Regions from separate parts of the Pantoea sp. PvP021 genome, predicted to be linked through region 1. Evidence: predicted binding sites of a transcription regulator. Region 1 holds the regulator's gene; each other region holds the start of a gene.
The links. Region 1 encodes ArgR, which controls arginine synthesis, uptake and breakdown. Its sites were predicted from a motif close to ANTGAATAAAAATACANT; they were not measured.
Positions count from the first base shown of each region.

Region 2: argF (ornithine carbamoyltransferase) is a predicted target of ArgR. The motif match lies at 1,779-1,796, and genes of this name have one in related genera.
Region 3: argC (N-acetyl-gamma-glutamyl-phosphate reductase) is a predicted target of ArgR. The motif match lies at 1,915-1,932, and genes of this name have one in related genera.

Region 1 is NZ_JBSRXX010000003.1:32,527-36,936, forward strand. Features, by position in the region: gene ACVKSX_RS11735 (barstar family protein) at 1-89, shown strand, start outside; gene yhcN (peroxide/acid stress response protein YhcN) at 155-418, opposite strand; gene ACVKSX_RS11745 (YdgH/BhsA/McbA-like domain containing protein) at 512-778, opposite strand; gene yhcN (peroxide/acid stress response protein YhcN) at 867-1,130, opposite strand; gene argR (transcriptional regulator ArgR) at 1,605-2,075, opposite strand; gene mdh (malate dehydrogenase) at 2,504-3,442, shown strand; gene mscM (miniconductance mechanosensitive channel MscM) at 3,492-4,410, opposite strand, start outside.
Region 2 is NZ_JBSRXX010000009.1:166,453-170,862, reverse strand. Features, by position in the region: gene pyrB (aspartate carbamoyltransferase) at 1-432, opposite strand, end outside; gene argF (ornithine carbamoyltransferase) at 749-1,756, opposite strand; gene rraB (ribonuclease E inhibitor RraB) at 1,917-2,333, shown strand; gene miaE (tRNA isopentenyl-2-thiomethyl-A-37 hydroxylase MiaE) at 2,388-3,149, shown strand; gene ACVKSX_RS19895 (hypothetical protein) at 3,520-4,410, shown strand, end outside.
Region 3 is NZ_JBSRXX010000013.1:11,117-15,526, reverse strand. Features, by position in the region: gene ppc (phosphoenolpyruvate carboxylase) at 1-366, opposite strand, end outside; gene argE (acetylornithine deacetylase) at 720-1,868, opposite strand; gene argC (N-acetyl-gamma-glutamyl-phosphate reductase) at 2,036-3,040, shown strand; gene argB (acetylglutamate kinase) at 3,055-3,831, shown strand; gene ACVKSX_RS22350 (argininosuccinate synthase) at 3,856-4,410, shown strand, end outside.

The DNA.
Region 1 (4,410 bases):
GACAGCGACGGCGTTATGGCGCGCTGATTCTGTTATTTGATGAAGCGGAAGAGGAGCTGGAAGATCAGCTTCACTTTAATGTCAGATAAAACGTCAGATGAAAAAAGGCCCCGGCGAGCGGGGCCAAAGGGTTCGTCATACATCTGACGAGGAATTACTTATAAAGCTGTGCGGTGATGTGATAGTTATCGCCGGTGCGCGCCTCAATAACTTTATAGGCGCTGGCACCCTGTTCATCCGCTTTCTGAGAAAGCTCAGCGCGGTAATCCATTGGCGATCCCGCGGTTCCACTGATGGTTACGGTGCCCGCAGGCTGCAGGTTCTGCGTCTGATCGCCGGTGACCAGCTGTGCGGCTGATGCGCCGAACGCCATAACGGAAAGCAGACTGACTGTAGCGATGGTTGTTTTGATATTCATGATTATCTCCTCAATACATTCAACAACCTGCGGTTACTCGTAAAGGCGGGTCGTCGATATCTTCTGACGCCCTTCAGGCGTCATCACGGTTAATTATTTATAAAGCTCAGCGGTGACATGCCAGGTGTTATCCTGGTTGTTTTCGATGATGCGATAGTGGCTTGCGCCCTGGGCATCCGCTTTCTCTGACAGCACCTGACGGATATGCGTCTGGTCGCCATTTCGTCCACCAATGCTGATGGTCTGATTCATTGGCTGCAGACCCTGTGCCTGTTCATTGGACACCAGGCTGGCGGCGTTGGCACCTACTGAGAACAGGGATGCCAGACTCAGTGCAGCGATAGCTAATTTCATTTTCATGGTCAACTCTCCTGAAATTTCTGCTTCAGCTCTCCGGAGCGCAAAAGGGCGCGTCAGACAGAGAGCAGATGGCATTATCGGTTACGCCTTAGTTATACAGTGCGGCGGTAGCGTGATAGTTGCCGTTGTTGTATGCCTCAATCACGCGATAGGCTTTTGCGCCCTGCTGATCGGCTTTGTCGCTGAGTTTCTGTTTGATATCCATCGGTGAACCCGCCACGCCGCTGACACTGATGGTGCCGACAGCCTGCAGATTCTGCGCCTGTGACGCATCAATAGATTCTGCTGCCACAGCACCAAATGAGAGTGCGGAGAGAATGCTCAGGGTAGCAATGGTAGTTTTTACGTTCATAGATTTTTCCTCGTCGTCTATTTTTATCTTTTTATTTAGTGTGATTTGCATCACGAAAAGAAGTATAGAACTAATAACGTCAGAAATTAATACCCCGCTAATAATGTTTTTTTGTGATTCTTTATCCTTATGGCTACTTTTAATAACTTAACGTTATAAAAAAAGGATAAAAAGTAACCTTTAAGCCACTTTTAATTGCAAAAACAGTGAGATAGATCACTTTAACTTTTAGTGCGAAAGTCGGGCGTGCATCGGGCTGGAGTTTGATCTGGATCCGGGCAATGGTGCCGGTTCAGTGATGTAAAGCAGTGTAAAATAGCGCAGAAAGTGAAGCAGAGTTATCGATCTGACCAACAGCCGGGCGTGTTAAAGCAGGCTTATTACTTATCCAGAGCGGGTAATTGTTGTGGAAAGGGGTGAGCAGAGAGAACGAACTGACGATCTGGCGCATGATGGCCGGTCGTCAGTCCGCGATCAGAGTTCCTGTTCAAACAGGGTGAGGATGGCGCCGTGCAGCTGCTTAACGGTGAAGTCGCGCGCGCGGGTAATAAAGATTGTGTCATCGCCAGCGATGGTACCCAGAATCCCGTGCGACTTACCCAGTGAATCCAGCATACGTGCAATCAGCTGCGCTGCGCCGGGACTGGTATGAATCACTACCAGGGCATCGTTGTAGTCGATATCCAATACCAGGTTTTTTAACGGGCTGGTGGTGGTCGGCACACCCAGCTCAGCGGGCAGGCAATAGACCATCTCCATCCTGGCATTCCGGGTGCGCACTGCGCCAAACTTGGTCAGCATCCGCGAGACTTTGGACTGATTGATATTTTCAAAGCCCTCGTCCTGAAGCGCCTGAACAATTTCGCCCTGGGAACTGAATTTTTCTTCTTTTAATAAGGCTTTGAAAGCCTTAACCAGATCGTCTTGTTTCGATGGGTTTCGCATAGGTTACCAATAAATAGAGAGAATAACCGCGCATCCGCCCGCGGCAGAGTGGTGATTATGCATTTATATGCATTTTTATGCAATCGTTCGATTGATGAGCAGCGTCCGGGCGGCTAGCGGGCGGCGATAATAGCAAATAAATCCGCTCAGACCAAAACACGCGTCACAGCCCCGGAAGGCGAAGGTTGCAAAGTTGTTATATTATTGGTGGTGTAGTAACAGAAAACGCACGTAGCCGTTCTCTGTCTGACGACGGCAAAGTTGTCGGTCATTCAGGTGCAATGATAAGTAACTTTTGAATCCGGAGATTAAGTGTGAAAACACGTAGAATTAACAACGGATATTTATCATCGCCTGAGCAGTTGATTAAGGTCTGACACAGATAGAATTTCGGCCCATCTCTGCCCCACCTTAATAAGGAGTTAAGAATGAAAGTTGCCGTTCTCGGTGCCGCTGGCGGCATAGGCCAGGCGCTCGCACTTCTGCTCAAAACCCAGCTTCCCGCAGGTTCAGAACTCTCGCTGTATGACATCGCGCCGGTTACGCCGGGTGTTGCCGTTGATCTCAGCCATATTCCTACCGCAGTGGCTATTCAGGGATTCAGTGGAGAAGACGCCACGCCTGCCTTACAGGGTGCCGATGTGGTACTGATTTCCGCTGGTGTCGCACGTAAGCCCGGTATGGATCGCGCCGACCTGTTTAACGTTAACGCAGGTATCGTCCGTAATCTGATCGAACAGGTTGCCACAACGGCACCTAAAGCGTTGATTGGTGTCATCACCAATCCGGTCAATACCACCGTGGCCATTGCGGCAGAAGTGCTGAAAAAGCACGGTGTTTACGACAAAAATCGGCTGTTCGGCGTGACCACGCTGGATATCATTCGCGCCAATACTTTTGTGGCTGAATTGAAAGGCAAGCAGCCTGATCAGGTGGAAGTCCCGGTCATTGGTGGCCACTCTGGCGTAACCATTCTGCCGCTGCTGTCGCAGGTTAAAGGCGTCAGCTTCAGCGATCAGGAAGTGGCTGATCTGACCAAACGCATCCAGAACGCCGGCACCGAAGTGGTGGAAGCCAAAGCGGGTGGCGGCTCGGCCACGCTGTCGATGGGCCAGGCAGCCGCACGTTTCGGTTTGTCACTGGTACGCGCGCTGAAGGGTGAAGCTAATGTGGTGGAGTGTGCTTACGTAGAAGGCGAGGGTGAGCATGCGCGCTTCTTCTCCCAGCCGCTGCTGCTAGGTAAAAACGGTGTGGCTGAACGCAGGCCGATTGGTACCCTCAGCGCTTACGAACAGCAGGCGCTGTCAGGCATGCTGGATACGCTGAAGAAAGATATCGCCCAGGGCGAAGAGTTCGTTAAGCAGTAACTGACGGCTCAGACTTGTAATAACGCCCGGCTCAGCCGGGCGTTTTGCATTACAGTCCGCCAGACTTATAGGCGCGGGCAGCGGGTGTGCCGTTGCTGGCAGGCAGCTTCTTACCCAGGGTTTCCATACGCATCTGGAACGGCGGGAACGGCATCTCAATACCGTGCTGATCAAATCCGCTCAGAATCAACTGATGCAGTTCGTGACGCAGCGGCATACGGTGTCCCATCTCAGCAGCATGCACACGAAGTTCAAATAACTGAATGCCCTGCTGCAGATCGACCAGGAAGGCTTCCGGTTGCGGCGTGTCCAGGACATAGCTGCAGCGTTCAGCCGCCTGGATCAGAATGGTGGTCACCTGTTCACTGCTGACTTTCGCCGGAGCCGGAATGGTGAGCACCACGCGCGTCACGGAATCGGACAGCGACCAGTTAATAAACTGCTCGGTGATAAAGGCCTTGTTCGGCACGATGATCTCTTTGCGGTCCCAGTCGGTAATGGTGGTCGCGCGGGTATTAATTCGCGTGATACTGCCGGTCAGATCGCGGATCGTCACGGTATCGCCGATACGAATCGGCTTTTCGAACAGGATAATCAGACCTGAGATAAAGTTGGCAAAAATCTCCTGCAAACCAAACCCCAGTCCCACACCCAGCGCGGCAACCAGCCACTGCAGCTTCGACCACTCAATACCAATCATTGAGAAACCAATCAGCCCGCCAATCAACAGCAGCAGATATTTGGTCAGTGTGGTGATGGCGTAACCCGTACCTGGCGTCAGATTAAGATGCTGCAACAGCGCCAGCTCAAGCAGCGCGGGCATATTGCGCACCAGCTGGGTGGTGATAATAAACACCAGAATGGCGATCAGCACTGACCCCAGGGTGATAGGCTGAATCGACTCTACGCCCTGTACTGAGGTACTGACGTCCCACAGCTGAATATTCTCCAGGAAGCCAAAGGCCGAA
Region 2 (4,410 bases), on a different contig from region 1:
GAAGAGATCAAGCAGCGTCTGGGTCGGATGCTGGTTCGCGCCGTCACCGGCGTTGAGAATCGGGATGCCGCCGGAGAACTCGGTCGCCAGCCGCGCCGCGCCTTCCTGCGGGTGACGCATCACGATCGCATCGACGTAGGTGCTGATCACTGAAATGGTGTCGGCCAGGGTTTCGCCTTTTTTGCCCAGCGACGTATTACTGCCGTCAGCAAAGCCCACCGCTGACGCGCCGAGGCGATGAATGGCGGTTTCAAACGACAGGCGGGTACGGGTAGACGCCTCAAAGAAGCAGCTGGCGATAACCTTGTGCTTCAGCAGTTCCGGCTGCGGGTGGGCTTTCAGCTTTGCGGCGGTGTGCAACGCCAGTTCCAGCTCTTCACGACTGAGGTCGTTAATTGAAATAATGTGTTTGCGATATAGCGGGTTAGCCATAGCTTTCTCCTCTGCGCGGCCGGATTGCGGACAAAAAAAAGCCCCTGCTTAAGGGGCTTTTTTAAGATCGGGTCGATGACCGAAAGAAACAGTAGCACCGCCTGCGGTCAGGCGTGATTGAGCGTCAAGTTGTCCGCTGTGCTGTAGCATATTTCCTCCGGCAAATTGGGCCGCATTATACCCGTTCGCGGTGGGTCAGCAAGAGGAAAACGTTTGCGCCTGCCTGGCCGATCGGCGTCCAGGCCAGATCCGGCGGATGAATAGGCCGGTATGAGCGGGCGCGACTCAGCGTCCTCAGCCGCGCGATGCTGGTCGGTCAGCGCTGGCCCAGCGTGGCCACCATTACCGCTTTAATCGTGTGCATCCGGTTCTCGGCCTGGTCGAACACAATGCTGTGTGGCGACTCAAACACCTCGTTGCTCACTTCCATGCCGTTGGGCAGATCGTACTGTTCCGCCATCTGCTGGCCCAGCGTGGTCTGATCGTCGTGGAAGGCGGGCAGACAGTGCAGAAATTTAACCTGCGGGTTGCCGGTCAGATCGAGCATCGCCCGGTTCACCTGATAGTCACGCAGCAGCGCGATACGCTCGGCCCACACCGCTTTGGCTTCGCCCATCGACACCCAGACATCGGTGTAGATAAAGTCAGCGCCTTTCACGCCGTCGGCAATATGTTCGGTGAGGGTAATTTTCCCGCCGGTCTGCTGCGCGGCTTCACGGCACTGCGCCACCAGTTGCTCCTCTGGCCAGCAGCTCTTTGGTGCCACCAGACGCAGATCCAGCCCCACCTGTGCGGCGGCTTCCAGCATGGTGTTGCCCATGTTGTTGCGCGCATCACCCACATAAACCAGCGTCATCTCGCTGAGTTTTTTGCCCGGCAGATGCTCCTGCATGGTCAGCAGGTCGGCCAGCAACTGGGTCGGATGAAACTCGGTGGTCAGGCCGTTCCACACCGGCACACCGGCATGTTCCGCCAGTGTTTCCACCAGTTCCTGTCCGTAACCGCGATACTGAATGCCATCGTACATCCGGCCCAGCACCCGCGCGGTGTCGCGCATCGACTCTTTATGGCCGATCTGGCTGCCACTCGGGCCAAGATAGGTGACGTTCGCACCCTGATCGTAAGCGGCAACTTCGAAAGAGCATCGGGTACGGGTCGAGTCTTTTTCGAAGATGAGCGCGATGTTTTTACCTTTCAGATGCTGTACTTCCTGGGCGCTTTTTTTCGCCCGTTTCAATTCAGCGGAAAGGGTAAGCAGGTGATCAATTTCGGCGGGCGTAAAATCCAGAAGCCTGAGGAAATGGCGCTGATACAGCTGACTCATACAACACTCCGGTAATCATTAAAGTGAATTAAAATTCAATCTAACCGTATGAATATGCATTTTCAAGTGCGGGGCTAATAAACTTTTCGTTTTGTGTAGTGGCGCGACGGGCAGTATGGGAAAATAATTGATTATTGCCGAACTCAGAGAGGATATCGTCATGGCATATGAAGCATTACTGGAAGAGCAGCAGGAAGAGACGCGGCAGATTATCGAAGAGCTGCTGGAGGATGGCAGCGATCCTGATGCGCTCTATACCATCGAGCACCATCTCTCATGCAATAATTTTGATTCGCTGGAAAAAGCGGCCGTTGATGCGTTCAAGCTGGGTTATGAAGTGACCGAGCCGGAAGAGCTGGAGCTGGAAGATGGCACCACCGTGATGTGCGTCGATATCATCAGCGAATCCGCCCTGAAGCCTGAACTGATCGATGTGCAGGTTGAGCAACTGGTGAACCTGATTGGTAAGTACAACGTCGATTACGACGGCTGGGGCACCTATTTCGAAGATCCCGATGCCGAAGATGAAGATGACGACGCCATCGAAGATGAAGATGATGATGGTATTCGCCACTAAGTAGCCGGGGCGGAGAGTTCTCCGCCTGTCACCCCTGCCACCTGTTTTAACATCATGAACTACGCACCCTTACTTGAACCGATCTATCAGTTTCTGCACTGCCGCACGCCACAGGCCTGGATTGATGAGGCGCGCAAGCCGGAAAATCTGACCCTGCTGTTAACCGACCATCTGGTGTGCGAACTGAAAGCCGCGCAGACCGCGGTGTGGTTGATCCGCAAATATGTTGCCGACAAACCCAGCGGCGACGCCATTCTGGCGTGGCTGAAACCCTATGAAGATTTTATCTTCCGCGAAGATGGCGACAGCGACTTTATCAACGCCCATAAGAACCTGACAAAACGTATCATCGTGCGCAATGCGCTGCCGTGGGCGGATGAGCTGGTGGAGAAGATGGTGCTGCTGATTAAAGAGGAGCTGCATCACTTCTATCAGGTGTGGGAAATTATGCAGTCGCGCGGGCTGGTCTATCAGAAGATCACTTCCAGCCGCTATGCCAAATCGCTGCTGCGCGAAGTCACCACCCATGAACCGGAAACGCTGGTGGATAAGCTGATATGCGGCGCTTACATCGAGGCGCGCTCCTGCGAACGTTTCGCCAGTCTGGCACCTTATCTTGATGACGAACTGGCGAAGTTCTATCTGTCGCTGCTGCGCTCAGAGGCGCGGCATTATCAGGACTATTTAACCCTGGCGGCGCAGATTGCCACCAGAGACATCACGCCGCGGGTGCAGGTGATTGGGGCAACAGAAGGGCGGTTAATTAGCGAACCCGACAACGAATTACGCTTTCACAGCGGCGTACCGGCGTTCTGAAAAGAGTAAACGGCGCTCTTACGATGGCCGTTTATTTTTTATATTGAACCGGGTTGATTTTATTAATAATAAAAATATAAATATTAACTGTTAATCTAATGTGAACGCGTTACCTCCGAAAAATATAATTTGAGTGACCCCTCACAAAATATTTTATCTCTTCTGTTTTTTCTTTGCGGAATAACTATAGTGCTCTTGCCGGATTAGGATTGTTATTTTTCAAGCAAAACCTGATTCATAACGCCTCTTTGCCAGAGAGGGTTGTGAATCAGGTTTTTTTTTGCACCGGGTATAGCCGGGGAAAAGAATCAGCGACTTTTTTTTGGCGTCCAGTTTTGCTAATAAGCATTTAATGGAAGGAGTCATTAACATGAGGGGAAAGCGCGGTATTCCGTTATTTATTTTACTGTTTTTGCAGCCACCTGGCGCATGGGCTGACTTTTCCGACGCATTATCGTTCTCTGACACTGCTTTCCTGCGTGATTCGCAACTCGATCTCAGACTGCGTAATCACTGGAAGTATCTCAAGGAAAATGAAGCGCAGCCTACCGCTGTTCATAATGCCTGGGGACAGGCGTCAAGCCTGAATTTTCGTTCCGGCTATCAGTGGGACTGGCTGGGTTTCGATGCAACTTATACCCGAGCGATCAGGCTGGGAGCCAGCGACTACTTTGCCACGCGCAGCCTGCTTTACGACAGCGGCGGTCATCAGCAAAAAGCTGACGCGCACGGCTTCAGCAAGTTTGGTGAACGCTATCTGAAAGTGAAGCTGGGGGACGCGAATGCGGGATTTAAAGGAAAAGCGGGCTGGCAGGAGTTTAAAAACATCGGCGTGCTGACCACCACGGACCGCTTGTCACGCAACAGTTACTCAGGCTATAGCGGCGCGCTGAACGTGCAGAAGATACGGCTGGATTTGGCTTACGTGACCAAAACGCTTCGCCACGACTCGCCGGAGAGTCTTGCCCTGCAAACCCAGGACCGACGAAAAATTAATGCGATCTATACCGGCGCACTGAGCTATACCGGTGATCGCGGACGTCTCGCCTACGCATTTGGCGAAGCGGAAGCCTACCAGCGGCGTCATGTTATCGAAGCGAATTATTCGCTCTCGCCGGACTGGCGCTTGTCCTCTCAAATTTATGGCAGTCAGGGGCTGGAAAATTATAAAAGCATGGCGGCCAGCAAAAGATCGTACGATAACCACGCGTGGCACTATGTCGGTGAAGCAGACTGGATTAACGACAGATGGACACAGAAA
Region 3 (4,410 bases), on a different contig from region 1:
GATGTCGCTTTCGCTGATATCTTTCTGCTGCTTCAGGGTATCAAAGGTCTTTTTCAGCAGTTCGGGATGGTTCTCACCCTCGCCACTTTGCGAGATGGTCTGATACTGCTCAGCCACGTTGGTGAGGTTCAGAAACTGGCTAAAAGCGCGTGCAACCGGCAGAAGCTCCTCGTTGGAGAGGTTCTGCAGCGTATTGAGCAGTTCTTTACGATGAGTGTCATTTCCTGCACGGGATGACTTGGAGAGCTTACGGATGGTTTCCACCTGGTCGAGGATGTTCTCTCCCAGTGCATCCTTAATCGTATCCCCGAGCAGTTTGCCGAGCATACTGACATTACTTCGCATTGCGGAATATTGTTCGTTCATTGGACCCTGACACCCTTATCGTCTTGAAAAACTTCTACACCCGACCTTTCAGGCAGCAGAAAAATCAGCAACGCCATGTTCCCCCTAATCTACAGGGAACCGGCTCCGTTGCCGCCTGTCCACATTCTGAAACGCTCTGGATAATCACCCGGTGGGCATAACATCGTCTTTTATCTAGCCACGTAATGTTGCGTTCGTCAAATGCGTTAAAGTGCGCTGAAGGTGTGGCTAAATAACGGAAATTCGTAGAATTTATCGGGAACAAAGCGGGATAAGTTATTCTTATTGCTAAATCCCGCAGAATGAAGGGGCATTTTACTGTTAATGCAGTGAAATGCCCCATTTGCTGTTAATCAGTGGCAAAAATGCTGCACAACCTGACTGATAAGCGCCCTTGTCGGCTTAATAAATGCAGTATCAATAAATTCGTCTGGCTGATGTGCCTGCTCAATCGACCCCGGGCCCAGTACCAGCGTTGGGCAGAGCTGCTGAATAAAAGGCGCTTCGGTGCAGTAGTTCACCACCTCAGTGGGTATACCCAGCAATTTCTCGACCACACTGACCAGTTCATGATCTGCCGGACATTCGTAGCCAGGAATCGGCGGATGCAACTCGGCAACCGTGACACGGCCCGGCCAGCGCGCACTGACCGGTGCCAGCGCCTCGTTCAGTAGCCCATCGAGATCGTTCAGCGACAGGCCCGGCAGCGGACGGATATCCATATGCAGTTCACAGCAGGCGCAGATACGGTTAGCGGCGTCACCGCCATGAATATGGCCGAAGTTCATGGTGGGATAGGGGATGGCAAAGCCGTCATGGTGATAACGCTCCTGCAGCGTATTGCGCAGTTGCATCAGATGGGTGATCGACTCATGCATCAGTTCAATGGCGTTAACGCCTCGTGCGGGATCGCTGGAGTGGCCCGATTTTCCCTCGATACGGATCACATTCGACAGGTGACCTTTGTGCGCACGCACCGGTTTAAGTGAGGTTGGTTCACCGATGATGGCGCAGTCGGGACGCAGCTGCGTCGACTCAGAAAAATATTTGGCGCCAGCCATGGTGGTCTCTTCATCGGCCGTAGCGAGGATATAGAGCGGCTTGCTCAGCGTGCTGACATCCACATCGCGCAGCGTATCGAGAATAAAGGCGAAGAAGCCTTTCATGTCTGCCGTGCCCAGGCCATAGAGCTTATTGTCGTGCTCGGTCAGGGTAAAGGGATCGCGTGTCCAGCGGCCATCGTCAAAAGGAACGGTATCGGTATGACCTGCTAGCAGCAGGCCGCCCGCACCGCTTCCGGTACGCGCCAGCATATTAAATTTATTGCGGGTGCCGGGCACCGGCTGCACTTCAACGCTGAAGCCGAGGTCGCGGAACCAGCCGGCCAGCAAATTGATTAAAGTTTCATTACTCTGATCCAGTGCGGCATCGGTTGCGCTGATCGACGGTGTGGCGATTAACTGGCGGTACAGTTCAATAAAAGGCGGTAATTTTGTCTTCACTGTTGGCGGTCCTTGGGTTAGGATGTATCCATATTCATGCAGTAATAGTGAATAAAAATACATTAACGTCCTCTGCAAGGGAACCTTAAATCACTGCAGATGACAGGGCGGGTAACGGGGCAAGGCCGCGACCCGGAACGTGCGACTGTAAAAAGGGTTACAGCCTGATGTTGAATACGCTGATCGTTGGTGCCAGTGGTTATGCTGGTACAGAGCTTGCCACCTTCCTGAATCGCCATCCACATATCAACATAACCGCTTTGGCGGTTTCGGCGCAAAGCCCTGATGCCGGCAAGCGCCTCTCCGATCTCCATCCGCAGCTGAAAGGTGTGGTGGATTTGCCGCTGCAGCCGCTGAGCAGCGCGGCCGAGTGGGCAGACAAGGTGGATGTGGTGTTCCTGGCGACGGCCCACGAAGTCAGCCACGATCTGGCGCCGGAATTTCTCAAGGCTGGCTGTGTGGTGTTCGACCTGTCGGGTGCGTTCCGCGTGAATGACGCTGATTTTTATACCCGCTTTTATGGCTTCACCCATCAGCATGGCGACTGGCTGGACAAAGCCGTTTACGGCCTTGCCGAATATCAGCATGAGAAAATCCAGCAGGCGCAGCTGGTGGCTGTGCCAGGTTGCTATCCGACCGCTGCGCAGCTGGCGCTGAAGCCCCTGGTGGATGCCGGACTGTTAAACGAGGCGCAGTGGCCGGTAATCAACGCCACCAGCGGCGTGAGCGGTGCCGGACGTAAAGCCAATGTCGGCACCAGCTTCTGCGAAGTGAGCCTGCAGCCTTACGGCCTGTTCAATCATCGTCATCACCCGGAAATCGTCGCGCACCTTGGTACGCCGGTGATCTTCACTCCGCATCTGGGTAACTTCCCGCGCGGTATCCTGGCGACGATTACCTGCCGTCTGAAAGCAGGTGTCAGCCGTGAAGATATCGCCGCCGTTTTTCATCGCGCCTATGACAACAAGCCACTGGTGCGGTTCTACGAGCAGGGCGTACCGGCGCTGAAAGCCGTTGTGGGTCTGCCTTACTGCGATATCGGTTTTGAAGTGCAGGGCGAGCATCTGATTGTCGTGGCAGCCGAAGATAATCTGCTGAAAGGCGCGGCATCGCAGGCGGTACAGTGCCTGAACATCCGGTTCGGCTTCCCTGAAACGCAGTCACTGATTTAACGGACAAATATACCATGACCAATCCATTGATTATCAAGCTGGGCGGTGTGTTGTTAGACAGCGAAGAAGCGCTGGCCCGCCTGTTTGAAGCGCTGCTGACCTACCGCAGCGCCCATCAGCGTCCGCTGATTATTGTCCACGGCGGCGGTTGCCTGGTGGATGAACTGATGAAAAAGTTGGCGCTGCCGGTGAAGAAGAAAAATGGCCTGCGTGTCACGCCAGCCGATCAGATCGACATTATTACCGGTGCGCTGGCGGGAACCGCGAATAAAACGCTGCTGGCCTGGGCAAAAAAATCGGGCATCAACGCGGTAGGCCTCTGCCTGGGCGATGCGGGCATCGTGAATGTCACACCGTTTGATGAAGAACTCGGCCACGTTGGCCACGCAATGCCGGGCGATCCGGCCTTGCTGAACACCCTGCTGGCGGCCGGCTATATGCCGGTGGTGAGCTCAATTGGTATAACTGACAGCGGCGACCTGATGAACGTCAACGCTGACCAGGCGGCGACCGCACTGGCCTCGACGCTGGGCGCTGATCTGGTCCTGTTGTCAGACGTCAGTGGTATTCTCGACGGCAAAGGTCAGCGCATCGAAGAGATGACCGCCGACAAAGCTGAGCAGCTGATTACCCAGGGCATTATTACTGACGGCATGATTGTGAAAGTGCACGCTGCGCTTGATGCAGCGCGTACCCTGGGCCGCCCGGTGGATATTGCCAGCTGGCGTCACGCTGAGCGGCTGCCTGACCTGTTTAACGGCGTGTCGATTGGCACCCGGATTCTCGCTTAACGACTCTGATTCAAGGATTACGAAATGCAAACGCAAAACATCAAAAAAATCGTTCTGGCTTACTCCGGTGGTCTTGATACTTCGGCCATCATTCCATGGCTGAAAGAGAACTACGGCGGCTGTGAAGTCGTCGCTTTTGTCGCAGATATCGGTCAGGAGCGCGGCGATCTGGAAGGTGTAGAGAAGAAAGCCCTGCAGTCCGGCGCATCTGAATGCCACGTGGTTGACCTGCGTGAAGAGTTCATCAGCGACTATGTCTATCCGGTGCTGCAGACTGGCGCCCTCTATGAAGGCACTTATCTGCTGGGCACTTCAATGGCGCGTCCTATCATCGCTAAAGCACAGGTTGAGCTGGCGCTGAAAGTGGGTGCGGATGCGCTGTGTCACGGCGCTACCGGTAAAGGGAATGACCAGGTGCGTTTCGAAACCACCTACACCGCGCTGGCACCGCAGCTGAAAGTGGTGGCTCCGTGGCGTGAATGGAACCTGCGTTCACGTGAAGCGCTGCTGGACTACCTGAAAGAGCGCAACATTCCGACCACCGCGTCACTGGAGAAAATCTACAGCCGCGACGAGAAT